DNA from 3 places in the Planococcus sp. PAMC 21323 genome. Region 1 is predicted to be linked to each of the others. Evidence: riboswitches for the same ligand, from Rfam matches in the RefSeq annotation. Region 1 holds a riboswitch; each other region holds the start of a gene.

Region 1 (10,256 bases):
GTGCGATTTCTGCAAGTCGTGCTTGTTCAGAGGCAATTTGTTTTTCAAGTGCCGCGCTGATATCTGCTGTTTCATTGTGTTCCATTTCAAGAGTTGATTTTTCTTTAGCTAAGCGTGCTTGTTCAGCTTTTAAATCAGCTTCTAGTTGTGCTTGTTCTTTTTTCTGAGAGTCTAATGAATTTTTTAAGTCGACTAGTTCAGCTTTTTTCGCTTCTTGTTCGGCTAATTTTGTTTCAACTTCAGCTTTTTGTTCAGCCAGAAGTTTTTTATCAGCTGCTTGTTCACGCATAATTTCACGGTCTGCTTCGATTAAGATATTAACTGCTGAAAAGCGGTCAATAAAATCAACGAAACTATTTGCACCTAATAATACATCTATATAATCTACTGATCCACCACTCATTTGAATGGCACGAGCACGTTCTTTTAATAATTCTTCGCGTTCAGCGATTTTTCTTTCCAATTCTTCAATAGACTTTCTCAATTTATCGATTTCCACTTTTGTTTGATCGATTTCGGCTTGAGCAACGTCAATTTTGTTTTGTGTCTCAACGATTTGATTATCTAACTCGCTAATTTTAGCGATGATTTTTTCAAGAGTAGTTTGGTTCTGTGAAATCTCGCTTGATTTTTGCTGAATTCCAGCGTTTAGTTCACTTTGCTTTTGTTGAACCTCTTGCTGTTTTTTTTCTAAATCGCTTAATTTATCAGCATTTGCGGAAGGCAAAAACATGGTTAAAGCCAATAAAGTCGATAAAGCGACTGTTAAAAATTTTGATGATCTATTCAAAACGATTGCGCCCCTTTCATATCCGTGACTATCTATAAGTTATCGTGAAATTCTTTACATAAAAATGATTTCTCCTACGGTTTTTGGTATCCGTTAGGAAAAATCCAGCAGAATCATTGTAACACCACATAAACCTATTTATTATTACAGTTTCTTATCAATTTCAATGCATACATGACAAACTATCAGAAAATAGTAATAAAATGCTCATTTTTAACATAAAAATGCTTTGTATTTAGATTTTTCAGTAAATAATTATGGTTTTATTAACCATTTGAGTTTAATGGTGGGGATTTTTGTGTGGAGAGACAGAGTTGAAAGCAAAAAAATAAGCCTTTCCCAATAAATTCGGGAAAGGCTTATTAGTTATTCGTCTGCTAATACATCTTCTTGTTCTCTACGGACAATAAGTACGTCGCATTTTGCGGTACGAACAATTCGCTCTGAGACACTTCCCATTACGAATCGTTCAGCAGCATTTAATCCTGAAGCACCACAAATGATGACATCAATATTAAATTTAGGTGCGAGTTCTTTCGGAATGGCGATTTTAGGTACACCGTATTCGATGATGACATTTACGTTTTCAACACCAGCAGCGAGTGCTTCTTCTTTGTACTTTGCTAATAGTTCTTCAGATGTTTTTTTGGTGCGATCTGCAATTGTACGGTCATATGCTTCAATCGAACCAAACGAACGGTTATCAATGATGTGTGCAAGATGCAATGTAGCGTTATTTCGAGTAGCAGCAGCTAACCCTTTCTTAAAAGCGAGTTCTGATTCTTTCGAGCCATCAATGGCTACGAGAATATTGGAATATTTTAATGTCATTAAGCATTCCTCCTTATGTCTCTATAGTAAGCATTCGCCGTCGTGCATTAGAGTTCCTTCTCGAATTCCCTACCATATTAGTCAAAAGTGTCCATAACGTGAATCTTCATATTAATTCACAAAATTTATGTGGTAAAATAGACCAACAAGAATAGTTCGATAGATAGTAGGGAGGCAGATGCGGTTTGAAAACCAATTTAGGAAATACAGACGCATTAACAGGAATAGAAGAATTAAAGTCTATCCGCCACCAAGTAAAGGAAATAAAGAAAGAACGTTTTTTGTTTCGAGAAGGAGACTTTGCTGAAAATGTTTATATAGTTCAATCTGGGAAAGTTAGGATTGAAAAAGTAACGCCGAATGGCCGAGAATTGACCTTGAAGATTAGTGGACCAGGACAGCTTGTTGGAGAAGTGACAATTTTCTCAGAGACACCTAAATATATGCTTGCTGCCCGGGCGATTGAAGATACCGTTTATCTTCAAATTTCGATAAAAGATTTGGAAGAAGCGTTAGAGGTAAATGGTCGACTTTCTATTGCGTTCATGAAGTGGATGGGAATAGATCAACAAAAAACGCAAACGAAGTTTCGAGATCTCTTGCTTCACGGCAAAAAAGGCGCACTATATTCTACACTGATTCGACTTTCCAATAGTTACGGAGTGAAAACAGAAAGTGGAATCTTAATTGATATTGTACTGACCAATCAAGAATTGGCGAATTTTTGTGGAATGACTAGAGAAGTAGTTAATCGGATGCTAGGAAATCTTAAAAAGAATGGAACAATAAGTTTGCGTGAAGGAAAGATTTTTATTCATGATTTAGAGCATTTAAAGACGGAAACCAATTGCGAAAACTGCCCAATTTATTTATGTAAAATTGATTAAGTAAATGAGCTTGCCATGAGGCAGGCTTTTTTTTGTCTTAAATTTGTCTATTTAATAAAAATAAGCAGTGGGTGTGATAAATGTCACAGTGTGAAGTCTAGAAATAACATAGGCTAAAAGTAAAGTTTGTAGGAATGAGGAGTGAGAGCAAATGGGTCAGAGAAAATCAGAGCCAGAGGTCAATTTGAAAGGTACGTTTGTAAGTGTTCTTATAGTAGGGCTCGTCATTGTCGTGATGTGGGTAGCCGTTTATTTATTGTATGTAGCTCGTTAACGTAAAACGAAAGGAGTAGATTAAAATGCATCTACATAAATATGAAAAAATTTGGCTGATATTAGGGATAGCATCGCTAATCGTGTTTTTAAGTGTAGTGGGAGTGAGTGCATTCTCTCAGAATCACACCCCTGCTGGTGGGATGGAAACCATTGATCCAAAAAAAGTAAATGAAACTGCGCCGTTTGATAAGCCAGGTGTTACGCAATTAGATGACAATACCTATCAAGCAACGATAGTGGCGATGGCTTTTGGCTACACCGCTCCCGAATTGAGAGTTCCGGTGGGGAAAGAAGTTATCTTTAAAGTCACCAGTACCGATGTAGTTCATAGTTTTACCATTGATAATACGAAAGTAAATATGATGGTCGTTCCAGGGCGGATTACAACAAAATCTTATACTTTTGAAAAACCCGGCACTTATTTAATTCTTTGTAATGAATACTGTGGAACAGGTCACCATATGATGTATACAGAAATAGAGGTGTATGAAGAATGATTGCTTTACAAGATCGTAAACTCGCTTTATGGAATATTGGTGTCGCGTATGCCGCATTTTTAATCGGAACCCTATGCGGATTGCTTCAAGTTTTTATCCGTAATGACGCGCTTCAATTACCTGCTTGGCTAGATTATTATCAAATTTTAACGGCACACGGCGTTTTACTTGCTCTTATCTTTACGACATTTTTTATTTTCGGCTTTTTTATTACAGGCATGAGTAAAAGTCTCGGCAACTTTGGACCAAAAGTTCTCTTGTTTTCATGGATTGGCTTTTGGGTGACCTTGCTTGGAACCGTAATGGCAACGGTCATGATTGTTTCTGGACAAGCTTCGGTTATGTATACATTTTATGCTCCGTTACAAGCAAGTGGGTTTTTCTATGTAGGACTGGCACTCGTCATTATTGGCACATGGATTAGCAGTTTTGCATTGGTGGGCCACTACCGCGTATGGCGTAAAAACCATAAAGGTCAATTAAGCCCATTGTTTGCTTTTATGACGATTACAACGATTATTATGTGGATCATTGCCTGTCTGGGTGTAGTAGCGACGGTCTTGTTTCAATACATTCCTTGGGCGTTCGGATGGACCGATACGATTGACGTCGAACTCAGTCGCTCACTATTTTGGTATTTTGGTCATCCATTAGTTTACTTTTGGTTATTGCCAGCTTATATGGCTTGGTATGTAATCGTACCAAAGCTTTTAGGTGTAAAAGTATTCAGTGATTCACTTGCCCGCATGTCTTTTGTGCTCTTTATCCTGTTTTCGATTCCAGTTGGATTTCATCATCAACTAACCGAACCAGGGATTTCGAACTTTTGGAAGTTTCTTCAAGTAGTGTTGACGTTTATGGTCATTGTTCCTTCATTAATGACGGCGTTCTCGATGTTTGCGACATTTGAAATTGCGGGACGCAAAAATGGCGGCAAAGGTCTTTTTGGGTGGTTTACAAAACTGCCATGGAAAGACATTCGATTTACATCTATTTTTATCGCTATGCTGTTCTTTATTCCCGGTGGAGCTGGCGGAATTATCAATGCAAGTTTCCAGTTAAACGAAGTGGTTCACAATACGTTATGGATTGTGGGACATTTCCATATTACGGTTGGAACTCCTGTAGCGATGACATTTATGGGCGTAACATTTTGGCTGATCCCTTATTTAACAGGGCGTAAATTTACGAAGTCGATGAAAGTCTTAGGACTTGTTCAAATTATCACGTGGTCGATTGGTATGGTTTTAATGTCGACAGCGCAGCATTTGTTAGGACTTCTTGGAGCACCAAGAAGAACAGCGTACTCTGGTTATAACGACCACCCTGCTGCAATGGAATGGTTTGACGGTATCTTAACCAATCATGTGACGATGGCAATTGGAGGTAGCATCTTGTTTGTATCGGCAATGATCTTGATTTATATCGTCGTCATGACCATGTTCTTGTCGCCAAAAGCAGTCGACGCAAAAGACATCGTCGATTTCCCGCTAGCAGAAAGCGATATGACAAACACCCCCAAATGGTTAGAAAATTGGTGGATTTGGATTGGACTTGCTGCAGCACTTATTGCTTTGGCCTATGCGATTCCATTAACGCATATGATTCAACATGCACCGCCAGGCTCAGAAGGATTCAAAACGTGGTAGGAGTTGAGGGACAATGTTCACTATGGTTTTGTCATTAATGGTTGTGTTTATCGCGTTTACCGCGATGTTAGTTGAAATATCTTCGATGGAAGAATAAAGCGAAGGCAGTCAAGAATTCTTATTACAAGAGTTCTTAACTGTCTTTTGTGTTTTAGAATAGTAGTAATCGTTTATCGCTTTCTATAGTATATAAGGAAAGAAACAGGAAGTTGGGACTTAGCGATGACGATCATGGAATGGATGTTTACAGCGATAAGCGTTTTTTGGTTGAGTGAATTTATTATTTTTCGCAATCGTGGAGTTGGTCAAGGAGATTCGTTGGAAAAACGTACGTTTGTTGCAATTTTTGGTGTATTAATCGCTACTATTCTATTGGCGTATTTGTTACAAGAACTCCAGCCGTTCCAAATGGTAGCGTTTGTTGGACAAGTGGTGGGAATCATCTTTCTTGCTACAGGAGTGTTTTTACGTTTTTGGGGGATTATCCACTTGAAATCACAATTCACACGTTACGTTACAGTTCGAGAGGGCGATAAAATAGTTAGTACCGGTCCTTACCGGAAGCTACGGCACCCACTTTATACAGGATTGTTTTTAATAACGCTTGGCATGGCTTTATTCTTTGGTAGCTTAGTTGCCACACTTGTAGGAGGCATTGCGATGGTATGGGCCTTACTTCGGCGCATCAATTACGAAGAGCGTTTGCTCATTGAAAAGTTCGGTCCAGATTATGAGCTTTGGATGAAGCAGCGCGCGAGATTAATCCCATTTGTTTATTAATAAGTTCTAACCTAAAGCTTTTATTCTTCTGAACAGAGAATGAAAGCTTTTTTAGTCTATGAGCAGTTCTTTTTACATCGTGTACGATATAGTTTATTATAAGTCGTGTACGATATAAATGGATGGAGGACTACATACAATGAAAACACTATTTGAAACAACAATGACGAATACAGGCGGAAGAGACGGAGCGGTATATTCTCCGGACAATATTTTTTATATGGACGTAGCAAAACCACAAGCGCTCGGAGGTTCTGCTACAACTGCAACAAATCCAGAGCAACTTTTTGCGGCTGGCTATAGTGCATGCTTTAACAGTGCGTTGGAATTGGTGCTTGAAGCTGATAAAGTAGAGATAGAGAAAAGTGAAGTGACTGCAACTGTTGCGTTGATAGGAGACAAAGCAGATGGCGGCGTGAAACTAGCGATAAAACTAGTGGTAGATATTACTGGTATTGCTGAAGAATTAAAACAACAATACGTCGAAAAAGCGCATAAAACTTGCCCGTATTCAAAAGCTATTCAAGGATCTGTGGATGTAGAAATAACCGTTTTATAATAATTAGTATAGGTGAGATGTAAATGGCAAACCCAACGAAATTAGAGCAACAATTATGTTTTGAAGTGTATAAAGCTTCAAGTAATTTTTCGAAAATGTATGCAAGAGCATTAGAGCCTTTCAACTTAACTTTTTCGCAATACTTAGTACTGCTCGTTCTTTGGGACGAGCACGAGTTATTGTCAAAAGATATTGGGGAACGATTAGGGCTTGGGACAGGCACCTTAAATCCAATTATTAAGCGGATGATAGACAACGGTCATTTAACAAAGCAACAATCTGAAAAAGATAAACGTGCATTTGTGATTTCGTTAACGGAAAAAGCGAGAAAAGAACAACCAGCTATCGAAAGAGCCGTTTTTGAAAAAGTTGAGAGCTGTAATTTTATGGGCGTAAATGCGATGACATTAATGATTAATTTAAAAGAGTTGAACGCAGCCTTCAAAACCATGAATTTTTAAGAGCGTCATAAATTAGTAAATGAGGAGTGAGCAAGATGAATATTTATGATATTGAAGTACCAAAACCAAACGGCGAAGTATATCCATTGAGTGAATACAAAGGCAAAGCCATGTTAATTGTTAACACAGCAACAAAATGCGGGCTACGCGATCAGTTTGATGGACTCGAAAAAATGTACGCCGAGTATAAAGAACAAGGATTGGTTGTTTTAGGATTTCCATCTAACCAGTTTAAGCAAGAAGAAGCTACAGGTGCAGAAGCACAGGAAGCTTGCCGCATGACATACGGTGTGACTTTCCCGATGCATGATTTAGTAAAAGTCAACGGCGCAGATGCACATCCGTTGTTTACTTATTTAACGAGCAACACGAAAGGGTTTTTAACAAGCGGCATCAAATGGAATTTCACGAAATTTTTAGTGGATCAAGATGGCAATATTGTTTCTCGATTTTCTCCAAAAGATACACCAGAATCGTTTAAAAAAGACATCGAAAAAGTACTTACTCGCTCGTAACGAGAAGGTTTCTGTTTCACTAGCGGTTGCGATGTGATAAGCTGTACATCATCGTAGTAGTAATGGAGTGATTATAATGAGCAAAGCAAAAGCGAAAGCAAAGAGCGGTACGGGCCAAGGAACTGGTAAAAAAGGCTGGACTCGCTGGAAATCTGGCGCAAACAAAGCAAAGAGTTTTAAACCGTATACAAGCAAAAATAATAAAAAAGCGGACGAACCAAAAACAGATAAAGAAAAAGCTTCTGTATGGGTCGATGCATAAATAGAAATTCAAAGGTTGTCCAAAAAGGGCATCCTTTTTTTATGTAGAAATGGTGAAAAGTTCGGTAGGAAAAATATAATTTTTCACCAAATGCTTTGAAATTGTGAAACGACTTGTTAAACTAGTGAAAGTGGTTTATAGTTTATGAATACAATATTTAGTGTTTAAATATAAAAAATTACTATATATAGTAGAAATCGATAACGAAGGTGCCTGAAAAGGCTTAATAGGGAATTCGGTAAAATGCCGGAGCTGTACCCGCAACTGTAAGTGCTGACGAGCTGTCGCAATCCACTGTCCAATGGACGGGAAGGAGACAGCAGAGGATGACGCACGAGCCAGGAGACCTGTCTTCGTTACAAGTTTATGATCTTCTCCGGGAGTTGAGAGAGATAACGAAGAAATGATGCGCAAGCAGCTAGTTCTAGCTGTCTTGAGTTGCTATTCTGCGTTTTCAAACCCATCCTCCCTGAGAGGATGGGTTTTTTTGTTTGTTATAGAGATGGAGGAATGGAAGTTATGACAGAAGCATTAGCTGCAGGTGTAGCGAGAACCGTCCAAACAAAATTGGTGTTGCCACCGGATACCAATCATTTAGGAACGATATTTGGAGGGACGGTACTCGCATATATAGACGAAATCGCGGCGATTACCGCAATGAGACATAGCGGCAAAGCGGTCGTAACCGCTTCAATCGACACAGTGAACTTTTTATCTTCTGCTAAAGTGGGTGACATTTTCATTTTAGAAGGTGTAGTCATTTCGACTGGAAGAACGTCGATGGAAGTTTATGTTAAAGCAGAATGCCAACAAATTGAAACGGGCGTGACCAGTTTAACAACGACAGCTATATTGACGATGGTCGCGGTTGACAGTAACGGCAAACCAATCCCTGTAAAAGGCGTAATCCCTGAAACCGATGCAGAGAAAAAATTATTCCATAGCGCACAAGAACGAAAACAACGACGCATGCAATTAAATGAATACTCAAAGGAGTTGTGCTGATATGAAGATGAAAATTGAGACGGCTGAAATGTCATCAGTAGAAAAAGCGCTTGAACGGGCTACGGATGTATATGGGTTAGATACACGCGAGTTACTCGAGCGGGCAGGCGAACTTGCCGAACAAGCAAAAGGCGAACAATCTTTACTCTACGCGCTCAACCACATCACCATGGATCAACCAGATTGGACTTATGTAGCGGCAGAATTGTATGCGAGTGATTTATATAAGAAAGCAGCAGAACATCGCGGGTACACTTCTTCTGAAAAGTACGGAGATTTTTACAAGCTCGTTCAAGAACTGACGCAAGTTGGAATTTACTCAAAAGACTTATTGTCTAGTTATTCGCAAGAAGAAATCGCAGAACTTGGACAAGCAATCGATCCAGAGCGGGATTTATTGTTTAATTACATTGGCTTATTTTTGTTGGCAGACCGTTATTTAGCTAAAGACTATGAAGGGCGTTTGTTTGAACTTCCGCAAGAGCGCTTTTTAGTCATTGCCATGACATTGATGCAAAACGAACCAAAAGATCGTCGTGTAGAGCTAGTTAAAGAAGCGTATTGGGCAATGAGTCATTTGTATATGACCGTTGCGACTCCAACTTTATCAAATGCGGGTAAAAGCTTTGGACAATTGTCGTCATGCTTTATCGATACAGTGGACGATTCATTAGACGGCATTTATTTAAACAACTGGGATATCGCGCGCCTTAGTAAAGACGGTGGTGGCATCGGTATTTATTACGGAAAAGTGCGGGCGTTAGGTTCGGACATTAAAAAATTCAAAGGAAATTCTTCGGGTGTTGTGCCGTGGATTCGCTTGCTTAATGATACAGCGGTCAGTGTGGATCAATTAGGTCAACGTCAAGGAGCCGTCGCGATTTACTTAGACGTCTTCCATAAAGACATTATGAACGGCTTCTTGGATTTGAAAACCAATAATGGCGACGAGCGCCGTAAAGCACATGATATTTTCACAGGTGTATCGCTTCCCGATTTATTTATGGAGCGTCTGCAAGATAAAGACGAAAACGGACGCAGTATTGGTGAGTGGCACACCTTCTGTCCACACCAAGTCAAACAAGTCATGGGCTGGAAAGATGAAAATGGCAACGCCTTAGGACTTGAAGATTTTTACGATGAAAAAGACGTAAAATACTTTAGTGAAAAATACCAAGAAGCAGTCGACCATCCGTTATTGCCGCGTAAAACCTACCGCGCAATGGAAATTATGGCGCGCATCATGGTGTCGCAATTAGAAACGGGCACGCCGTATATGTTTTACCGGGACGAAGTCAATCGACAAAACCCGAACAAGCACACAAGAGGTCGCGGGCTGACATCAATTTATTGCAGTAATTTGTGTTAATTTTTAGCACCTTCAGTCAGTAATGGCTGTCGAAAACCCATCTAAACGGGGAAACACTTTTAAATGAAGTCAATCCCGTGCTAAATCTCTTTAATTTTGAATGTTGAGAAGTAATAAAGCATAATAAGGAAAAACTAAATGAGGTGGAAGGCATAGTTAATCCTTTTGGCTTTATATACGAAACAACTAATCAAGTAAATAACATGAAGTATATTGGGAAATGTATATACACGCGAAAGAATAATTGGAAAGTGTATATGGGGTCGGGTCTATATCTCAAGCGAGCAATTAAGAAATATGGGTTGGAAAATTTTACGAGGGTCATTCTAGCAGAAGCTAATTCAGCTGAAGAACTTAATGCGTTGGAGGAATACT
Region 2 (10,256 bases), 450 kb from region 1:
ATTGCTTTATCCGCTCTTTCTACAAGCCACATGTGAATTTTTCCAAGCCACGCTTGGTATCGTTCGTCTCGCACAAAATCATCGAGCACTTCATTCGAAACAATAGTCAATAAATCAACGGTATTTAGCATTTGCTCAATTGTCTTTTGCAAGTGGCTCCATTTCGCTTCCATACAGCCAGCTTTATCCGCACATATATTATTCGTTTCCCAACCTTCGTATAATTCATTGGCGAGCCATGTCGTCACACAATCCCATAACACTAAGTCATGCGGTTGCATTTTTTCGATCGCCTTTTCCATGTGATTTGCTTGTTCGATGGTAAACCAGTCGTCTTGCAAGCGATCGAGTTGATGACGCTCAATCCGTTCTTTCATTTCCTTATCGTGAGCTTGTCCACTTGCGATATACACTTTACGGGTCGCGCCAAATGTGCGGACAATCGTTTCGGCATAAGCACTTTTGCCACTGCGTACGCCTCCGCTAATAAAAACTAACTGACCTCGAGCCATTCGCTTATCGCCTCCCGAAGTTTTTCCATATAGTCAGATGATTTCATGCCGATTCGAAACCACTGGCCATCCATTCCTTGAAAAGATTCGGTATGACGAAGGACAATCCCTTTTTTCAAAAGGTCTGTAAAAAATGCAGTGGCATTTTTGGATTTAGGCAACTTAAATGACATGAAATTCACCGCAGATTTTGTTGTCTCACAATGGTGCATTGTTAAAAACCGTTGCATCTTTTCTCGCTCATCTGTTGCTGCTTTGATCACTTTTTCGCGATAATCACTTTGCTTTAAACAATCTGCGCCGATTGTTGCGGACAGCGCATTAACGTTCCAATGCGCAGCTCCACTTTTTAATTGTTTGATTGTCTCTTTCTGACTGACTACATAACCGAGACGCAGACCTGGAATCGCATACATTTTGGTCATGGAACGAACGACAATAACATTTGGAAATCTGTTTAAAAATGGTATGAAAGAAGCTTCTTCACCGATAAAATCGATAAACGCTTCATCAAGCACGAGTTCACAACCGTGATCTAGACACGTTTTCGCGATATGTTGAAGCATTTCAATATGTATGAATACACCCGTTGGATTATGCGGATTGCATATGTAGATTGCAGCACATCCCGGTATAGCATTCCGGACATTTTCGAGTGTTAATGTCCAATCGGTTTTTGATTGCAATTGAATCGCCTTAACCTCAACATTCTCCGCTTCCAAGGTTTGGCGGTATTCCGAAAAGGCTGGCTCGATTAAAACTATTTGTTGATTTCTATACCTTCTAGCCAACCAAGTAAAAACTTCAGCTGCTCCGTTTCCTACAGCTATTTGGTCCACACCGACATGATGAAAAGATGCCGCAGACGAACGAAAAGGTTCACCATCTGGATCTGGATAAGAACCGATTAATGGATACATTTCCGACCATTGATCTTTTAAAAACGCAGGTGGACCAAATGGGTGGACATTTTCACTAAAATCCAAAATCTGTTCGGGTGGGCTGATGCCTGCTTGTTTATATAAGCGCAGTGGATTGGCTCCGTGATTAGGTAATTCCAAGTAAAATTCCCCCTAACGCAAATAATATAAAAAACCCAATTGTTACTTTCTGCATATGTCTAATTGCCTCTTTAATATGATGTGCTTCAAGTTGGTAAATCGGACTTCCCATTAACGCACGATGCGATGTAACGCCGCGGTACCGATTTGTTCCACCTAATTCAACACCTAATTGAACAGCCGTTGCCGCCTCTAACCAGCCACTGTTTGGACTTGGATGCTTAGGTGCATCTTGTAACCAAATTCCAAGACGCTGACGTAATGATCGTGTTTGATGACTTTTTGTTAGAACGATCAGTAAAAACCCTGTTATGCGACTTGGTATAAAATTCAAGACATCATCTGCTTTTGCAGATGCAAATCCAAAGTCCCTAAACTCGTCATTTTTGTAACCGACCATTGAATCGAGTGTATTAACGGCTTTGTATAGCCACAAACCTGGTGCCCCAAGTAAAAACGCCCAAAATAATGGGGCTGTTACGCCATCACTCGTATTTTCAGATACCGTTTCGACAACGCCACGCGTAATCTCACTTTCATCTAATCCATCTGTGTCTCTTCCAACAATCCATGATAATTTCTCACGTGCCAAGTCCATATTTTGATCGACAAGGGGCTGATAAACATCCATCGCTGCATCTTTCAGCCCTTTTTGTGCCAGTCCTGATGCGATTAACAACGCTTCTATCGCAACACCGAATACCGGATTGATCGAGTAAGCTAAATAGACAATGCCATATACAATTAAGAAGACCGCAATCGCAATCGTTATAAGTAGTAAAAACCCGTTTTGGAATGTATTTTTTCCCCGATTCCAACGATTGGTTAATTTTTTTATTGCAGTCCCAATCCAACGAACCGGATGCGGCCAATTAGGTGGATCTCCAACAATGCGGTCAATAACGATTCCTAAAAAAATTGCTATTAGATGTAACATCATACGTTTTTCGCTTTCGCTAGTTCATATAATTCGAGCGCTTTAATTGTGCACTCAAAAACACCAATGCCGATTAATTTGCCAAGCTCTGTGATAGGACCTGCATAAGGTAAACTATCACCTTGTTGCGTGGCCGCTACTAAACAGCTGTCAGTAGATGTCCCTGTTGCAATCGTACCCGTGAGCGGATCTTTGACTTGTCTTTCTTGAAGTGCTTTCGTTTTAGCTTCAGTCGCCGTAATCATCGCTTGTATAAACGCTTCGTCTGACAAAACACCGTTGACCATAATCCACGTATTAATCGTTCCCACCTGTACCGTTCGTTCTACCGCTTTTGACACGTCTACACCATTGCCGACGCCAGCAGTAACCGCAATAACGACTGACCCAAATGGTCCTTCGTATTCTTTAACAATCGCGTCTTTCGTTTGAACGGCGGTCATCATCCCTACTGTGTCAGTTATTTTCAACCCATGACTCTCTATAAACTCGGTCATTTCTTGAACACTGTCATCTACGTTATAAGCGGCATCTACACGACGATTCATAAAATTTCGGAACCATCCAGCTCCTGCATTGACAACAGCCGAAGAAACCGTTTTTAATGGCGTTGGGCTCTGGTACAGCACCATATTTTTTGAAACGATAAAATCTTTTGCACAAATTCGATGGTTCTTTATTTCACTTTTGACTCCTGGCAATAACGTAATTTGCGGTTTTGGCAATTCCGGATGCGGATGATTGCTAACTCGCGTTTTGTAAACTGCTCTAATATCTTGCTCTCGCACCACTTCGTGCGGTTCACCAATTCGAACAATCGTTCCTTCATCGAGCAATAATAATTGATCGCAATACATAGATGCTAAATTGATATCATGGAAAATCGATACGATGGTTAAGTTTTTTTCAATCGCTTGTTTTTTAATTGTATCGAGCAATTCTTTTTGGTGATTAATATCTAAATGATTGGTAGGTTCATCTAACAACAAAATCCCTGCGTCTTGCGCTAACGCTTGTGCAACAAAGACACGCTGTTGTTCGCCACCCGACATTTGGTCAATTTGTGTTTTTTCATATTGGCTAATGTCCATCAATCTCATGGCTTCTTGTACCGCCTGCTCATCTTCTGTTGACCAAGAAGAAAACCAGCCTACTTGATGGGGGTAACGGCCAAGTGATACTGTTTCCCGAACTGTATGAGCAAAAGAATGAACGTGAAGTTGAGGCAATACGGCCATTTTCTTAGCTAGTTCTTTTGCTGGAAAATCTGAAATTGGTGTTCCTTCAATGCGAATTTCTCCACTCTTTGCTGGCAATACGCCACTGATTAATTTCATTAGTGTTGATTTACCACTGCCATTCGGTCCTAGTATACCGAGGATCGAGCCTTTATTGACGGTAAATGACACGTTTTCAACGATTTTTTTCTCGCCATATCCGCCTGTTAGTCCACTGATTTCGAGCATCGTTAAGCTCCTCCTTTGCGTTGACGGAAAAAGATAAAGGCAAATACTGGTGCTCCGATAAACGCAGTAATGACACCAATTGGTAATTCTGTTGGAGAAATAATCGTTCTTGATACTAAATCACAAACGATTAATAAAGCAGCCCCATTGATAAAAGATAAAGGCAACACATGACGGTGATCCGACCCCCATAGTAATCGAGTCATATGTGGCACGACTAAGCCAACAAAACCAATTGTTCCTGAAACGGAAACGGCAGCACCTGTCAGGACAGATCCCCCAATTAAAATCGTCATTTTGCTTTTTTTCACATCTACACCGAGATGTTGCGCACGTTCTTCACCAAACAACATCGCGTTCAATTCACGACGTTTGAGCCATAATACAAATGAGCCAATCAAGACGAAAGGCAATGCCATTCGCACATATGGCCACCCACGCATTGAGACGCTTCCGAGTAACCAACCAATTATTTGACGTAATTCTTCACCGGTTAAGGCAATCATCAACGAAATAATCGATCCAAGAAAAGAACTAAATATAATACCTGTTAAAATCACGGTTTCCATTTTCATCGAGCGATCCACCAATCTCGCAAAACTGACAACAGCAAACATCGTCAGTAATGCGCCGATCATGCTCATAACCGGTAAAGTGAATGGCCCTAAAAACGGGATAGAGATACCAAAAAAGAGCGTCATCACAGCGCCGACTGAGGCACCGGAAGACACTCCCAGGGTGTAAGGATCGGCCAATGGATTTTTCAAAAGCCCTTGAAAAGCTGCGCCAGCAATCGCTAACGCGGCTCCAACAAGTCCTGCTAAAACCACACGTGGCATACGAATATTCCATAAAATATTGGCAGCCGCTTCATCGAATGAAGGATTCCATAGCACCACCGGTGATATAGATACCGTTCCGACCGTAACACCTAACAATACCGCTCCCACTAACAGAAATAGCGAGACGCTATACGCTAGTATATTTTTACTCATTGAATACATCAGGATATACTGCCTGTGCCATTTCCATTAGTCCCGCTGTTAAACGTGGGCCAGAACGAGTGAGCATATCTGAATCTAAGCTGTAAACCGCTTCCTCTTTAACTGCTGTTACTTCTGCAAAGCCACCACGAGACTTGATTTGACCGACTGCATCTTCAACATAAGCGCCTTCGGTTGTAATAATGACGTCTGGATTTGCTGCAACGATTGCTTCTGGGTCCATAATAACCCATCCTTCTAAGTCGCCAGCAACGTTTTCTGCATTAATCAACGTTAACATTTCGTCCATGAACGTCCCGCTACCTGTTGTGTAAATATCCGGTTGACTGCCGACTTCTAAAAAGACCGTTTTTGGTTCTTCAACTGTTGCTGCCAACTCTTCAATCGAGGCTACTTGAGCTTCCATTTCCGAGACAATATTTTCCGCTCTTTCCATGCTACCTGTTGCTTGTCCGATTGTCGTAATCGAATCGTAAACTTCATCAAAGCTCTCTACATTTTGAACAACAAATACATCAAGACCGGCATCACGTAATTGTTGCAGTCCGGCATCGCCCACACCTAATCCTGATTCGTGTGCTAAAACTAAGTCTGGTTGAAGGCCAATGATTTTTTCAACATTGAATTCTTGTCCGCCGATTTTTTCAACGTCAGCTGTTTCTTCTGGGTAGTTGTCATATTCCGATACGCCAACGATTTTATCGCCCAATCCTAGCTCATAAGCAATTTCTGTATTAGATGGAATCATTGAAACAATGGCTCCAGGCTCTTCGTCAATGACAACTTCATTGCCTACAGCATCTGTTATTGTTACCGGAAACTCAACTTCCGCAACTTCAGTTGGTGGTTCTGCTGGTGTTTCGACTTCTTTTTCCGGAGCTGCTGTTTCTCCGCATCCTGCCATTAAAACTGCTGCTAATCCTGCTGTTGCCCCAAACTTCCATAACTTGTTCATCAATAAAATCCCCCTAGAGTATAGTGTTCTTGTTATAGAAAATCTTTGCAGACGGTCCCTTATTTGTGAACGACCCAAAACGAATCCAAAACAAAATCCCCCGCAAAGTTCTGCGAGGGATTGAAAGGACGCCATAAAAAAGCATGCGCATCCAGCCTTTCCTCGCAGGCATATGAGTGTGTTGACATAAAGGCAGGTCTCCTGGCTTGTGATCGTTGGTTTTTGCTCCTTCCCAAAGCGTTGCTTCAGTGGCATATTGCAAATTCCTCTCACGTACAGTGGCGGGACCGCGCCGGAATCGAACCGGCTTCCCTTTTAACTCATGTTCTTAGACATAAGCACCTTTATGAATTGCTATTAAGTTCTGTTTCTTGGTTTTATTATACACGCAATTGTTTAGCTTTTGCTTACATTTTTTCAGGAGCTTCGACGCCTACTGTTTTTAATGCATTCGCTAATGTTGTTTTCACAGCCGTGATCAATGCTAAACGAGCACTTGTCATCTCGACATTTGATGCATCCAATACTTTATTGGCATTGTAGAAGCTATGGAAATTTGACGCTAGCTCTTGGATATACGTTGTAATGCGATGAGGTGCACGTTGTTTTGCTGCATCTGCAATGACTTGTGGGAAATCACCGATCTTTTTCAAGACATCAATTTCTTTTTCTGAAGTCAATAAATTCAAATGCTCTTCTGAAGCTAGCAAACCTTGCTCTTCAGCTTGACGCAAGATCGAACTAATACGCGCATGCGCATATTGCGAATAATAAACTGGATTTTCGTTTGACTGAGAAACAGCCAAATCCAAATCAAAGTCCATATGCGAATCACCTGAACGCATTGCGAAGAAATAACGCACAGCGTCTAATCCGACGAGTTCGACTAGCTCGCGCATCGTTACCGCTTTACCAGTACGCTTGCTCATCTTCATTTTTTCGCCGTCTTTATACAATTGCACCATTTGAATAATGCTAACTTCAAGCGTTTCACGGTCATAACCAAGTGCTTCGATCGCTGCTTTCATCCGTGGAATATAGCCATGGTGATCAGCACCCCAAACGTTGATCAACTTACTAAAACCACGTTGCAATTTATCTTCATGGTAAGCGATATCTGGCATTAAGTATGTGTATGTGCCATCATTTTTAATCAATACGCGATCTTTGTCATCGCCAAATGTTGTTGAACGGAACCAAGTAGCGCCTTCTTCTTCAAAGACATGACCATTTTCACGAAGTTTAGCTAGAGCTTCGTCAATTTTACCGTTTTTGTATAGTGATGATTCTGGGTACCATTCATCAAACTCAACGCGGAAGTTCGCTAAATCATGCTGCAATTTAGCTAATTCTACTTTCAAACCGTGTTGACGGAACGTTTCAAAGCGCTCTTCATGCGTCATGCTGACAAATTTATCCCCGTGCTCTTGTACTAATGCTTCTGCGATATCTTTAATATCTTGTCCGCGATAGCCGTCTTCCGGCATGCTGTCGCCTTTACCTAACGCTTCAAAATAACGCGCTTCAATAGATAACGCCAAATTGTTAATTTGGTTACCGGCATCGTTAATATAATATTCACGAGACACATCATAGCCCGCTAAGTCTAAAATATTGCAAAGCGAATCGCCAACTGAAGATCCACGTGCATGCCCTAAATGCAGGTCACCAGTTGGGTTAGCCGAAACAAACTCGACTTGTATACGCTCATTAGCACCAGCTGTTGAACGACCATAGTCTTCTTTTTGCTCTAGCACCGTTTTGACAACGTCCTGCAAATAATCTTTTTTGATCGTAATGTTGATAAATCCTGGTCCAGCAATATCTACTGTTTGAATGTTTGCTGCATCTTTATCAAGATTTGCTACAATCGCTTCTGCAATCGCACGAGGTGGCTTTTTCGCCAAACGTGTTAACTGCATCGCAATATTCGTAGCATAGTCACCGTTTGTTTTATCTCTTGGCGATTCTAACTGTACTTCAACAGCCTCTGTTGTTAATTCTGCTTTTTCGATTGCTTCTGCAAATGCCGTTTTAATGGCGTGTTGAACTTGTTCTACTGCATTCATTATTTAACCTCCATAAATTGTATTTCCATTTCGTATTCCCCGACAGGATCTGAACCTAACGATAAATCGTAACGAACCATAAACCGCGTATCGCTGACAGAAAGCTCATGCGCTTTTGTCGTCAACATAAATGACCCTTGTTCATTTGTTAGATTGCCGGTTTGTTCTTTATGTAATAAAAAAGGGAGCCGCATCTGCAAGCCGCCGCTTCTCATAATCACTGCTTCATTTTCTTGAAGTTTAACTGTCGTCCGAATTTCAAGGTCGTCTTGCTGCTCGGCATACTGCAAATAGCGCAGCTGGTTTTTCTCCGTCAATGTTCCTCGAGATTCCAACACCATTACTTGTTCTTCCATATCCGGCTGACGGATCGTCGTTGTCAGTTTTATTTCCACTGTCTTTTGCATGTCTCTCCGCCTCCCCATCAAATAATAACCTTCTCATTATAGCCCGATTCACCCGCCTTTTTCAATACAGCACTCATTGTTTACGCCAGTTCTTTTTATCTGAACGCCAAGAGTTAAGAAATTCGACAATTGATACAGAAAAAAACCGACCCTATTATTACAGGATCGGTTTAATTTTATTGGCATTACTGTTTTTATTTTGATTGCAGTCCTAATAGTTTGATCAATGGTTTAATGGTTAACCCTTGGATGACGAGAGAAAACAGAACGACCGCAAACGTTAGGATTAAAATCGTTTCACGTCCGTCAAAACTTGCCGGTAGACTTAATGCTAAGGCAATGGATAAACTCCCTTTTAATCCGCCCCAGTTTAATAAAATCCGCTCTTTTCGATTTAAATCTTTGGCTGGCATCGTACTGAAAAATAGCGCTACAACTCTCGCCACTAAGACGATAACAATGGCCAATACAATAATTACATATTGTCCAGAAAAATCGATATTGCGAATTTCTAATCCGACAATCAAGAAAATTAACGAGTTCGCAATAAGTGTAATCACGTCCCAAAAGGTATTGATCGCATTTTTCGTTAACTCGGACATTCCAATTCTAGCGCCGTAATCATTAAAAACAAATCCTCCTGCCACTACAGCGATGATTCCTGATACGTGAATATGTTCTGCGATAAAATAGCTGCCGAAAAACAATAATGCAGATATGGCAATTTCAAAAGGATAATCGTCATAAAAACGAAGAATTTGTGAAAATAAGTATCCAAGAATGACGCCGACCAATATTCCTCCTACAGCAAAACGAAGAAATAGTAACACGCCACTGCCTAATCCTGCCCACCCCATATCAATATAAGTTAATAAATAAACAGATGCAATTTGAAATAGAACGATCGCAATTCCATCATTAAAAAGTGATTCACCTTCCATAATCGTTGACAGCTTTTCTGAAACGCCTGCCGATTTGAAAATCGATAAGACACTGATTGGATCGGTTGCACTCATTAACGCCGCAAACGTAAAAGCGACTGCTAAAGGAAGACCTAATAAAAAGTGAGTTGAAAAACCAATAAGTACAAATGAGATGAACGTCCCACCTAAAGCAAGACCAATTACCGTTTCTTTTCGTTTATATAAGTGATGAAAGGGCAATTTCAAAGTAGCATCCCCAAGTAAGATCGGTAAAAATAGTGAAATGATAATGACTTGAAAAACTTCTGACTGGGTAATAAATTGTTCCGCCTGATCTATAAAAGGAAATGGAAAACTGGTGGTACCAAGTAATAGCCCAACTAAAACTAATGCGATTGTATCAGGCTGCTTTACTTTTCTAGCGATGCCGACGACCGTTATCGCAATGGCCAATAAAACCAATACTTGTATGAACACTTCATCAAACTCATGCATAAGTCACTCTCCTTTCAGGATAATTGCTTACTCCATCTATATCTCTTATTGCCTATTACTAAACGCATACTTAAAATCCTGCTTAGGTAAGACGAAAAAAGCCTCCTAATAAAGGAGACCATTTTATAACTTGCTTGAGGGCAGTGTTGTATTTACTTCGTATAACTGGTCACAAAAGAAGAACGAGGGAAAATATTTGGACGTTTATCGATGCCTTCTTTAGTCCCGCGTTTTGCGTGCGCATGTCCATAGGCTTGAGACTGTTGCCAATCAATGAATGCTTGTTTGTCATCCCATAACGTGAGGATAATGTAAACATCCGAATCAAGTGGTCGCAATACACGAATTGCTGCGAATCCTGGTTCTTTTTCTACCATGCCCGCTCTATTTTGAAAACGTGATTCAAAAAGCTCACGACCTTCGTCTG
Region 3 (10,256 bases), 1.4 Mb from region 1:
TGTTTCAGAGCGTCAACTCAATCGCATATTGAAACGATCTGTCACTGGACTTTCACGAACAGGTTCCATCATCACTAATGGAAGTGGGGAAATTGTAATCGGTTTCTCAACTGCCAATAAAATTCCACACTACAAACCGGAAAAATCTTTAGCAATTAAAACCATACACGAACAAGATATAGATGAGGCATTTAGAGCCGTTGGAGAAGCTACGGAAGAAGCAGTTTTAAATTCGTTAATAACAGCTGAAGCTGTCGTGGGTCGAGATGGGAATAGTAGACCAGCCTTAAAAGATTTGCTAGAAAAATTTGATTTAACACTATAGAGCCCTTTGAGGGTTCTTTTTTATGAATCAACTTTCATATTTACGAATAAAAGTGTAGATTTCCTTTAAATTTACGTTAAAAATATTAAATTAGTAAATTTATGTTTACAAAGTGTAGAAATGAATGTAGTCTAATAGTGATAGGAGTTTACTAAAACTCCGTTTAAAAAGGAAGTTATATAGGTTTAAAGACTTTATTCATATTGTACATAAAACTATAGATTTTTTATTTTTTGAATATAGAAACAATATTTCATTAAAAATGGATTTAGAATTTGCTGTTTCAAAAGCTAAGAGATTTTCAACTGTCGATGCCATGGCAATAAGAATGAACAGGTAAAGGTGGTGTTCTTATGAATGAGAAATGCTTCTCGTGCATTTCAGCAAGTATTTGTCTTCTGACTTTGCTCCCGTTAACTTTAGCGGCTATTCATTGGTTCCAAGGACCCCTTGAATTTTTGTTAAATGTTCATCCACAATTGCCAAGCTTATTAAGTGTTGTCGGTTTAGTTTCAGCGCTAATCGGTATTAAAGGTGATTTAAAATTGAACCTTGTGCTGTTCAACTTTCTTAGCTTAAGTCTGTATCTTATTTTAACAATCAATTTAAACGTACTTTAAAAAACAAGGCCATTACGCAATATGCGTAATGGCCTTGTTTTTTTATTAAGTTTGACTAAATGGACGAACCCATAATTTAGAGAAATCCACGAAGCCAAAATGACTAAGAGTAAGATCCATCACATCAATAGAAAATGGAATGTGACGCTTTTCATAATAAAGGGGTAGCATAATGGATGAAGCGATTAAGTCTTGTTCAACCTTTAGGTTTAATGCTGTCCAGTCTTCAAAAGGAGTAGTGGCGTATTGCTCTAAGTAATTATTGAATAGTGGCTGAGACTTCATGATGGTAGCTAAAGGCGAATTTCCATTGGCAAGAAAGTAAAAAAATGAAAAATTTTGATTCATCTCGAATACCTCACCATGCACAAAAAGATCAGCTTTTTGATCAGCGTTTACGTCTGTTAACTTTTCTTTGAAAGACATCCATTGTATCTCAATAGGAATTCCTTCACTTTCTAGTGATTCTTTCAGCCAACGCGTTGCGCCGTCTGTATAGTTTGCAGCTTTGATGATTAAAGGATGTTCAAAGTTTGGACGGTTAGAAGGAGGTAACACAAATGGATGTTGCTCCTGTCCAATCAAGCAACTTTTATGATTGGCTATCGCACGGGTATGGAACTGGCCTATCTTATGACGGTGTTTCGCAATCGCGTAGTGAATATAGTCACGAATTTCTTTGTTTCTAATGGGTGAATTTTTAAACGCATTAATAATCACGACACCAAATCCTGAATCACTTTCAACTTGAAAAGTCTCTTCTGTCAACTCACAAGAAGAACGATAAGCAACATCGAAGTCGCCTGATACCTGTATAAATTCAACCACATCAATCAAAGGACGTTGTTGAAAATAATTACTAAATGCGTGTAAAGTCGTTTTTTGTTCATTGTTTTCTGACACATAAAAGCTGCCTGAACCAATTGTTTGTTGAGATGTTTCTTTATATATGCTGGCATTGATCATGCCAAGCATTTGTAAACAATAGCTGCAACCATTTGGAAAAGAAATATCAATTATATGGGGGCCACTGGTTGAAATTGACTCAATGGGTTTCCATAGATCGGCATAAGAAGAGTCGTTTCGTAATCGATCTAAACAGTTAGCGACATCTATTGCTGTTAAATAAGAACCATCGTGAAAAAAAATTTCCTTTCTCAAATACAAGCGAACATGATTTTTAGTTAAATCCCAACTATGCGCAAGTTCTGGCGTTACAGAACCACTTTCGTCTACAGTTACGAGACGGCTATATACATTTGCGACCATATTAGCGCTATGAATATCTGAAGCGTATAACGGATGAAGTGTTAATATAGGATATTTTCTTGGAATGATAAGTTTATCGATTTGATCTACTCTATTTTGAACATAACCAAAATTAGAGCGAAGTAGATGTAATAGACGCTGCTTAACTACCGGAGACCAGTCAAATAATAAATACTTACTAGCAGTTTCTATAGATTTCTCTTTAATTAATTGAACCATTTGTTGTTCATAAAGTTCTTCCACATGCATATGCCATTGAATATAAGAAGAGTTACCTCTTCCACGTCCAGCAGTAAAGGTGAACCATCCTTCTTCTGCCCATTTCCGAAGAAGGCGTGCTGTTTGTTTGCTACTTAGTCCGAGTTGATCAGCTAATTGGGCTTGTTTAATATTTCCAGAAGGGACAGCATGCCACAAGGCTAAAAGAGTACGTTCCATAATACCTCCTCCTAAAAGTGGACATATTTTTAAAAATTGTCTATTTTTAGTTTTTATTGTCTAGTTTAATATACATAAGACAAAGGGGGCTGACAAGATGAAATGGAAAGACTATCCACAAAATATTAAAGTTCGTTTGATCACTTCATTTTTTAATCGGGCAGTCGCATCAGCTGTTATGCCATTCATGGCTCTTTTCTTTGCACAGGAAATGAGTAAAGTGTGGGCAGGATCATTTTTGATCATTACTGTATTTATTGGCTTTTTTGTTAATATGATCGGGGGGTATATTTCAGATCGCTTTCCTAGAAAAATAGTGTTAGTGATGACATCTTCACTGAGTGCAATTATGTTTTTACTAATGGCAGTGAGTCTGTTTCCGACAGATAGATGGATTGGCTTGTTTGCACTGGCATATGTCTTATTTATTGTTACAAGTAGCATAGGGCGTCCAGCGATGCATGCAATCATTATCGATTCAACGACACCAGAAAATCGCAAAGCAATTTATGCAGTTGATTACTGGCTTGTTAACTTATCAATGGCGATTGGTGCTGCACTCGGAGGATTATTGTATTTAAATCATCAAATCGAATTATTTATCATGTTAACTGTGACTTCTGCTTGCTTGCCAATTGCTTATCACATTTGGCTAAAAGTTGAACAAGTTCAAACCTTGAAAAAACGACACCAAAACGTAGTGATCGATTTAATGCAAAACTACAAAGTTGCATTTCAAGATCGTCCTTTTGTTAAAGTAGTGATTGGTTCTATGTTTATTTTCTCAGCAGAATTCTCGTTGAATAGTTATATAGGTGTTCGACTGGCTGAAAGCTTTGAGACATTTATGATAGGTGATTTTGCAGTTGCGGGTGTTCGCATGTTAAGTTTGTTGAATATCCAAAACATGTTGCTCGTCGTTTTTTTGACATTTATAGTAAACAAATACACAGATCGTTATGCTAAGCGGCACGTATTGTTAGCAGGTCTTTTTCTATACAGCATAGGCTATGTCACAATCACTTCAGCGAATAGTTGGTATTTATTAATACTGTTTAATTTTATTGGAACAATTGGTGAATTGGTTTATTCACCTGTTCGTAATGCAGAAATCGCTAACATGATTCCAGAAGATAAAAGAGGTTCGTATTCCGCTTTTTCTAATATTTCATTTAGCGGTGCAGATATGTTAGCACGATTAACTATTATTATTGGTGCATTTCTTATTCCAACCATGATGTCTGTCTATATGGGCGTATTGTTGATGATTGGTACATTACTTGTTTATACAGGTTTGTTTGTTAGAAAATCTAAAAAAGAGCAAGTCAGAACAGAAGCCATATCATAATGTAAGGAGAAAAGTCATGATTATTAGAAAAGCAATTCCAACGGATGCGGAGCGACTGATCGTTCTAATGAAACATGTAGAAGAGTCGAAGCATATGTTATATGAACCAGGCGAACGACAAACGACAAGTGAACAACTTGAAAAACGCCTCACTAGTTCAAGCGAAGAGACAGTCGTATTTGTAGCGGAAGAACAAACTGACTTAATAGGTTATTTATTCGCTATAGGAGATACGGTAAAACGAAAACAGCATTCGGTTTACCTCGTGATAGGCGTTCATCAGCACTGTAGGGCCAAAGGAACGGGAACTCAGTTATTGCGGGCAGTGGAGACCTGGGCGATTGACAAAATGCTTCATCGCATTGAATTGACCGTACTAGAGAAAAATACAGCAGCTATTGCTTTGTATAAAAAAATGGGCTTTATCGTAGAAGGAGTCAAACGTGATTCAATTTGCATGGACGGAGAATATGCTAACGAATTATACATGGCTAAACTATTGAAACATGCCTCAATCCAATAACCCTCTCTAGCTATTCACGAAAGTGATGGCCAAAGAGGTTTTTTTAAGTAGATTCTTGTATAATATTGTGTTTTATCTATATTTTTTGACATATAAATTGTAAAATGTTATTAGTATAGATTTTTAGGAGTTGTTTGAATGGGGACGATGCTTTTTTTCTTTCTCGAGAATATGGCATTAATTATTGCATTATTGTATTTAGCATTAAAAACAAAGGAATTATTATTCCCTGAATTGACTGAATCAAAGCGACTGATGTTATTAATTGTTGCATTTACTAGCTTTTTGACATTTTCAGTTATGTACAAACCTTATTTTTATATGGGTATGAGGCTTGATTTGCGAGAAGTAGCACTTTATTTTATTTCTTATGTAGGCGGCTGGAAACTAGGGATATTATCTGCAATTTTCCCATCTATTTATCGCCTATCTCTTGGTGGTCCAACAGTGATAATCGGAATTTTGCAGTCAATTGTTTTACCAGTCTTAGTGGGAAGTTTATTTCGCAACAAGCTAAAAACGAACAAGTTTTTTGCAGTACTTGATATTAAACGAATGATGATAGGTCTCTTAGTCTTTGAGGTAGTGAAATCTATCTTTATGTTTGTTTCTACGCCGGCACCGCTATCTATTATATTGTTAATGTCTGCATTCGCTGCTATAGCTGTACTCGTAATGGGCTTAATGTCAAATGGCGAAATTCATCATATCTTGTTACGAAAAGAACTGGAGATTAACTCTAATCAAGATCCACTGACACAGCTGCCCAATATGCGTTTTTTCAGAGCAGAAATTCAAAAGTTGATTTCTAAAGATGTTCCACTGGCTATTATTATGTTAGATGTTGACTCTTTTAAAACCTATAACGATACACATGGTCATCAAAAAGGGGATACTGTCTTACGCTCAATTGGTCAATTGATGAAAGACAATATTCGTCCAAATGACTATGTAGCACGTTATGGTGGAGAGGAATTTATACTATGTATTACTCAGCCATTTGGTGAGGACATAACCTTAGAAATAGCAGATAAAGTTCGCTCAGCTATCGAAAAATATCCATTTGATGGACAACAATTACAACCAAAAGGGAATTTGACGGTTTCCTTGGGAGTTAGCTTAAGCTCAGCGGATAAAACCTTAGACCAACTTATTGGTGAAGCAGATAAGGCGTTGTTCCAATCCAAGCGGAGCGGTAGAAATCAAGTTACGATTTTTGATGAAGTAACGCAAATAGAAGCGATCGAAGCATAAAAACAGCCACTGATTCAAGTGGTTGTTTTTTTTGACTAAAGATTTGAGAAAGCATAAGTTTAATATTTAGGTTAAAATAGAAAGTGTAAACTACTATAGCATAATAGATTTTACTACATATAAAGTAAATAAAGTATGACCATTATTAGGAGGCAGTTATGAATAGTTTTATCGTTATGCAAGGAGAGACTTATCATGCTGAACAGAATGCCGGTGTGCTTTGGACACCTCAGGTAGATAAGTCCGGGATGGTTCCACATTCATGGAATCGAATGCAAGAAGTGAAAAAAGGCGATCTTGTCTTTCATTATGTTAAAGGATTTGTCGTTGCCATTAGTCGCGTACGTGAGGATTGTATAAAAGGGGCTAAACTAAAAAAACTCGAAGATCAATCTAGAGGCTATGAAGAGGCGTTCATAGCTTACACGGTTTACCGAGAATTAGAAAATCCATTACCGATTAAAGCGTTCTTTAAAGAAATCGAACCTTTATTGCCGGTAAAATATTCAGCGTTCCAAGAAGATGCTGGTGGAAACTCGGGTTATTTATATCCATGTAACGAAGAATTGGCAATAAAGTTTTTAGAATTGATTAGTTCGTTAAACATTTTTACGGTAGAAGTAGAACAATTGGAATTATCGATGGAAGTGATTAAAAAAACTGAGTACAATCCGTTACTCAGCTTAATCGCGGAAGCCGAACTTGAAATTAAAACAAAGATGCGTAGAGGCAAACAGCAATTCAGAGAAAGTTTATTGCCACTTTGGAATGGAGAGTGTCCGCTTTGTGGAATAGCAATTAGTGATGTATTGCGAGCAACGCATGCTAAACCATGGAAAGACAGCTCTGATGTCGAACGACTAGACCCCTATAATGGGGTAGTGCTTTGCGCCAACCATAGCGCATTGTATTCTGCCGGACATATTGCTTTTACCGGTGGAGGACGACTTCATATCTCTAAGAAGATTCCAGAAGATCAGTTTCCAATCTACCGCTTAAGAAAAGGGATGAAAATATCGGTATCTCCCGAACACGCTACCTATTTCAGGTGGCATAAACGAATTGTTTTTGCAGAACCGAGGAAGATAAAATTGTTGATAGATCAGGAATAAATGATTTCCTGTATGTCTTTTGTCTTATGAAATATGATACACTGAAAGCAAGTGAATAATCATGCAGAAAAAAGGTGCTGCTTCGTCAGCATAACAGGGAACTCGGTTAAATTCCGAGGCTGTTTCCGCAACTGTAAGTGCGTATGAAATAAGAAAATGCCACTGTTTAGGTTAACTAAATGGGAAGGTTCTTAAAGTAAAACAACGCACAAGCCAGGAGACCTACCTTTTTTTGAACGTATTTTTACTCTTCGGAAGATAAGAGGATCATACGGCAACGTTTCTATTTTTGACTGATAAAATATGTCTTTAAATAGCTATGCCGCCGTCCTCTTTTGAGGGCGGCTTTTTGTTGTTTTCGAGAGCGTTCAATGCAGCGATTTTCACCAAACAAAAGTGAGGTGAAGAGATGAAAAAAGACATGAGGTATCTTTGCTATCCATTTATGCGTGAAGCCGCGTCTACAGTAGATTTTGAAATTAGAACGGATTCCTTGACCACACGTATTGGAGAAGCACTATCCTTAACTAAAGACATAACTGTAGTACAGCGAGATTTACAAATACTTCAACCGAAAGTCTATCATTTAAATGGCTCTGTACGTGGCAAAATAGCCATCCAAGAAGATGATTTAAACCAACTAAGTAATATGTATGATTATTATGTAAACTGCACAAAAGATAAAATCGGCAATTTTGTTTTACCTCAAGGTACTCATGCCGCGTGTGTGTTGCATGTTTGTCGAAGTGAAGCCAAAAAGTCAGTACGTGCGTTACACATAGTGAGTTTAGAACGAGATGTACCGGAAATTTTGTTCAATTATACTCACCTTTTAGCTAATGTCCTTTTTACAATGGCCGTATATATTAATCAATATCAAGGTATTGAAGAAATACCTTTTGTTAGTAAATCTTATCCAACAAGACCTAAAAAGAAAGAAGTGGCCAATAAATGATGAAAATTTCATTATTCAAGTATTTAACGATTGGAACAATTGCTTTAACGCTAGGAGCTTGTCAATCTGATGTAACGGAAGAAGTAGAAACAGATTCGGCAACCGAAGTTGAAAAACAAACAAGTTATACTGTTATCGATGATTTAGACAATGAATTAACGTTCGAAACAGTACCAGAAACAGTTGTATCTTTAATCCCAAGTAATACCGAAATTTTATATGAAATCGGAGCAGGCGAAAAAGTAATTGGAGCGACTGATTACGATAATTATCCAGCAGAAGCGGCTGAAGTTGAGCGCGTTTCGGACTCTGTTGTCTTTAATGCGGAACGTATTATTGAATTAGAACCGGATGTGGTAATTGGGTACTCGACAGGTGCACCTACTGGATACGAAGAATTAGAAACTGCAGGAATAGCTGTCTTTGTTATCGAATCTGCTCAATCTTTTGAAGATGTGTATGGTGATATTGAACAAATCTCTACCGTTATGGGTCTAGAGGACAAAGGGGAAGAGTTAAATCGCTCGATTCAGCAACAAATTGAAGAAGTGCAAAATAAAGTAGAAGCAGTTGACGAGAAAAAACAATTGTATTTCGAAATTAGTCCTTCTCCAGAACTTTACACAACAGGTCAAAAAACCTTCCAACAAGAAATTTTGAATCACGCGAATGTGGAAAATCTTTTTGGTGACCTTGAAGGATGGCCAAAAATTTCGGAAGAGGAAGTAATCAAGCGCAACCCGAAAACCATTACTACGACCGTATCTTATACAGAAGATCCAATTGAAGAAATAAAAGCACGAGAAGGTTGGGGGGATATTGATGCGATCAAAAACGATCAAGTCTTTTACCTAGATTCAGATATTACCTCACGTCCTGGACCAAGAATTGGGGAAGCCGTTGAACTAGTCGCTAAAACAGTTTATCCAGAAGTGTTCAAATAACCCTAAAAAATCCACGCTTTAGAAGCGTGGATTTTTTTAATCTAAAATAATATATACTAATTTAACGATTCTGGATAAATACCAAATGCTGTTTTGAGGACAAGTTGCTTTTCCTCAGCAGTTAAATCCTTCTTTAATTTCTTATCTCTATCGGATTGAATGAATTGAGTACCAGACAACGTAATTCTTCCTCTTGGAGTGGCAATTGTTACTAAGTCATCGTGTGTAAAAGTAGAGCTTTTCGACACTTGATTATAAACACAGCCTTCGTGAAAATCGATAAGTTGTTTTTCTGTAGTAGAAAATCGATATAACGTTCTTTCATTGTCATCAATGTTACGCAGTAGATCATAAAACCCGTCTCCACGAGATTCAATATGATATGTCCCACTATGATCTGTATGTGGTCTCTCACTTAGTGAAACTGGATACAGAGTTGAGTCACCAAACCCCACGTCCACTAAATATGTCTCGTTAAGGTCTACAATAATTGCAGCATGCGTATCAGCTTTTGCCCATGTACCATCGGGTTTCTGAACGGTAGCTGCTACTAATTTTGCATTATAACCAAGCTCGGTCAAAAGCCAATGAAATAAACCATTTAATTCATAACAATATCCACCACGGTGGCGATTAACGACTTTTTTATATATACTTTCTAAATTCAAGTAAATCGGTGTCCGGCGAATAACATCCAAATTTTCAAAAGGAATATGTTGCATATGAAGAGATTGTAGTTCAGCGAGTGTATCAATGTTAATATCTACGTTCAGTTTCGTGTAAAATCGACTTAAGTACTTATTTTTATTCATGAATAAAAAAACTCCTTCAAAATGAATATAACCATACTCATTTATTTTATGAATATTTATTGTGCATGAAATGAATGGCTGTGATATAGTTGACGAATGAATAACTTTACTCAAATATATGTAGTAACAAAAATTAATAAGAAAGTAGGTTGGTAAGAATGGTTTCTACTACAGATGTAGCGAAATATGCAGGAGTCTCACAAACTACAGTTTCACGTGTTTTGAATAAACCTGACCAGGTTAAAAGAGCAACTTACGAAAGAGTTATGAATGCTGTGAATGAATTAGGTTATTCAGCAGAGGCATTCGAACAAATAGCGGTTCCTATGGTAAAAACAAAAACGATTACCTTAATTGTGAGTGCAATAGATGATGCGATATATGTAAATGCGATTCCTGCAATTACTCGCACTGCGCAAGAACAAGGCTATCAAGTAACGATTCATTTTATTACTAGATCTCGTGAACTTGAAACTTATGAAACTGTGCTGTCAAGCAAACCAGATGGCATCATTATAATTTCTACTTTACTTGATAAAGTAGCCCATGAGAAATTAATTGATTCAACTATTCCGTTTGTTGCATTAAATTCAAGTGGTATAACAAGCCAACATTCTATTGGACTGAACGATATCGAAGCGGGTTATTTGGCTACT

The links. Region 1 has a riboswitch for cobalamin ahead of PLANO_RS14585 (acyl-CoA thioesterase). Riboswitches for the same ligand answer to the same signal wherever they lie in the genome.
Region 2: another riboswitch for cobalamin. It lies ahead of PLANO_RS12395 (ABC transporter substrate-binding protein); the one in region 1 lies ahead of PLANO_RS14585 (acyl-CoA thioesterase).
Region 3: another riboswitch for cobalamin. It lies ahead of PLANO_RS07865 (hypothetical protein); the one in region 1 lies ahead of PLANO_RS14585 (acyl-CoA thioesterase).

What each region holds. Positions count from the first base shown of each region.
Region 1 is NZ_CP009129.1:2,958,195-2,968,450, reverse strand. It holds gene PLANO_RS14640 (murein hydrolase activator EnvC family protein) at 1-790, opposite strand, end outside; gene PLANO_RS14635 (universal stress protein) at 1,157-1,621, opposite strand; gene PLANO_RS14630 (Crp/Fnr family transcriptional regulator) at 1,807-2,508, shown strand; gene PLANO_RS14625 (hypothetical protein) at 2,660-2,782, shown strand; gene PLANO_RS14620 (cytochrome c oxidase subunit II) at 2,808-3,281, shown strand; gene PLANO_RS14615 (b(o/a)3-type cytochrome-c oxidase subunit 1) at 3,278-4,930, shown strand; gene PLANO_RS14610 (methyltransferase family protein) at 5,153-5,710, shown strand; gene PLANO_RS14605 (organic hydroperoxide resistance protein) at 5,850-6,269, shown strand; gene PLANO_RS14600 (MarR family winged helix-turn-helix transcriptional regulator) at 6,293-6,730, shown strand; gene PLANO_RS14595 (glutathione peroxidase) at 6,766-7,245, shown strand; partial or broken gene PLANO_RS14590 (DUF3934 family protein) at 7,322-7,453, shown strand; cobalamin riboswitch at 7,698-7,876, shown strand; gene PLANO_RS14585 (acyl-CoA thioesterase) at 8,027-8,512, shown strand; partial or broken gene PLANO_RS14580 (ribonucleotide reductase N-terminal alpha domain-containing protein) at 8,514-9,878, shown strand; gene PLANO_RS15730 (hypothetical protein) at 10,025-10,256, shown strand, end outside.
Region 2 is NZ_CP009129.1:2,507,416-2,517,671, forward strand. It holds gene PLANO_RS12370 (bifunctional adenosylcobinamide kinase/adenosylcobinamide-phosphate guanylyltransferase) at 1-512, opposite strand, end outside; gene PLANO_RS12375 (pyridoxal phosphate-dependent aminotransferase) at 494-1,573, opposite strand; gene cbiB (adenosylcobinamide-phosphate synthase CbiB) at 1,560-2,513, opposite strand; gene PLANO_RS12385 (adenosylcobinamide amidohydrolase) at 2,510-3,976, opposite strand; gene PLANO_RS12390 (FecCD family ABC transporter permease) at 3,979-4,971, opposite strand; gene PLANO_RS12395 (ABC transporter substrate-binding protein) at 4,964-5,935, opposite strand; cobalamin riboswitch at 6,110-6,296, opposite strand; gene argS (arginine--tRNA ligase) at 6,343-8,004, opposite strand; gene PLANO_RS12405 (YwiB family protein) at 8,004-8,411, opposite strand; gene PLANO_RS12410 (cation:proton antiporter) at 8,606-9,829, opposite strand; gene PLANO_RS12415 (antibiotic biosynthesis monooxygenase family protein) at 9,982-10,256, opposite strand, start outside.
Region 3 is NZ_CP009129.1:1,559,033-1,569,288, reverse strand. It holds gene PLANO_RS07900 (DmpA family aminopeptidase) at 1-325, shown strand, start outside; gene PLANO_RS07895 (hypothetical protein) at 679-945, shown strand; gene PLANO_RS07890 (ABC transporter substrate-binding protein) at 991-2,652, opposite strand; gene PLANO_RS07885 (MDR family MFS transporter) at 2,750-4,000, shown strand; gene PLANO_RS07880 (GNAT family N-acetyltransferase) at 4,017-4,523, shown strand; gene PLANO_RS07875 (GGDEF domain-containing protein) at 4,662-5,777, shown strand; gene PLANO_RS07870 (HNH endonuclease) at 5,936-6,889, shown strand; cobalamin riboswitch at 6,944-7,133, shown strand; gene PLANO_RS07865 (hypothetical protein) at 7,299-7,844, shown strand; gene PLANO_RS07860 (ABC transporter substrate-binding protein) at 7,841-8,788, shown strand; gene PLANO_RS07855 (arylamine N-acetyltransferase family protein) at 8,845-9,600, opposite strand; gene PLANO_RS07850 (LacI family DNA-binding transcriptional regulator) at 9,759-10,256, shown strand, end outside.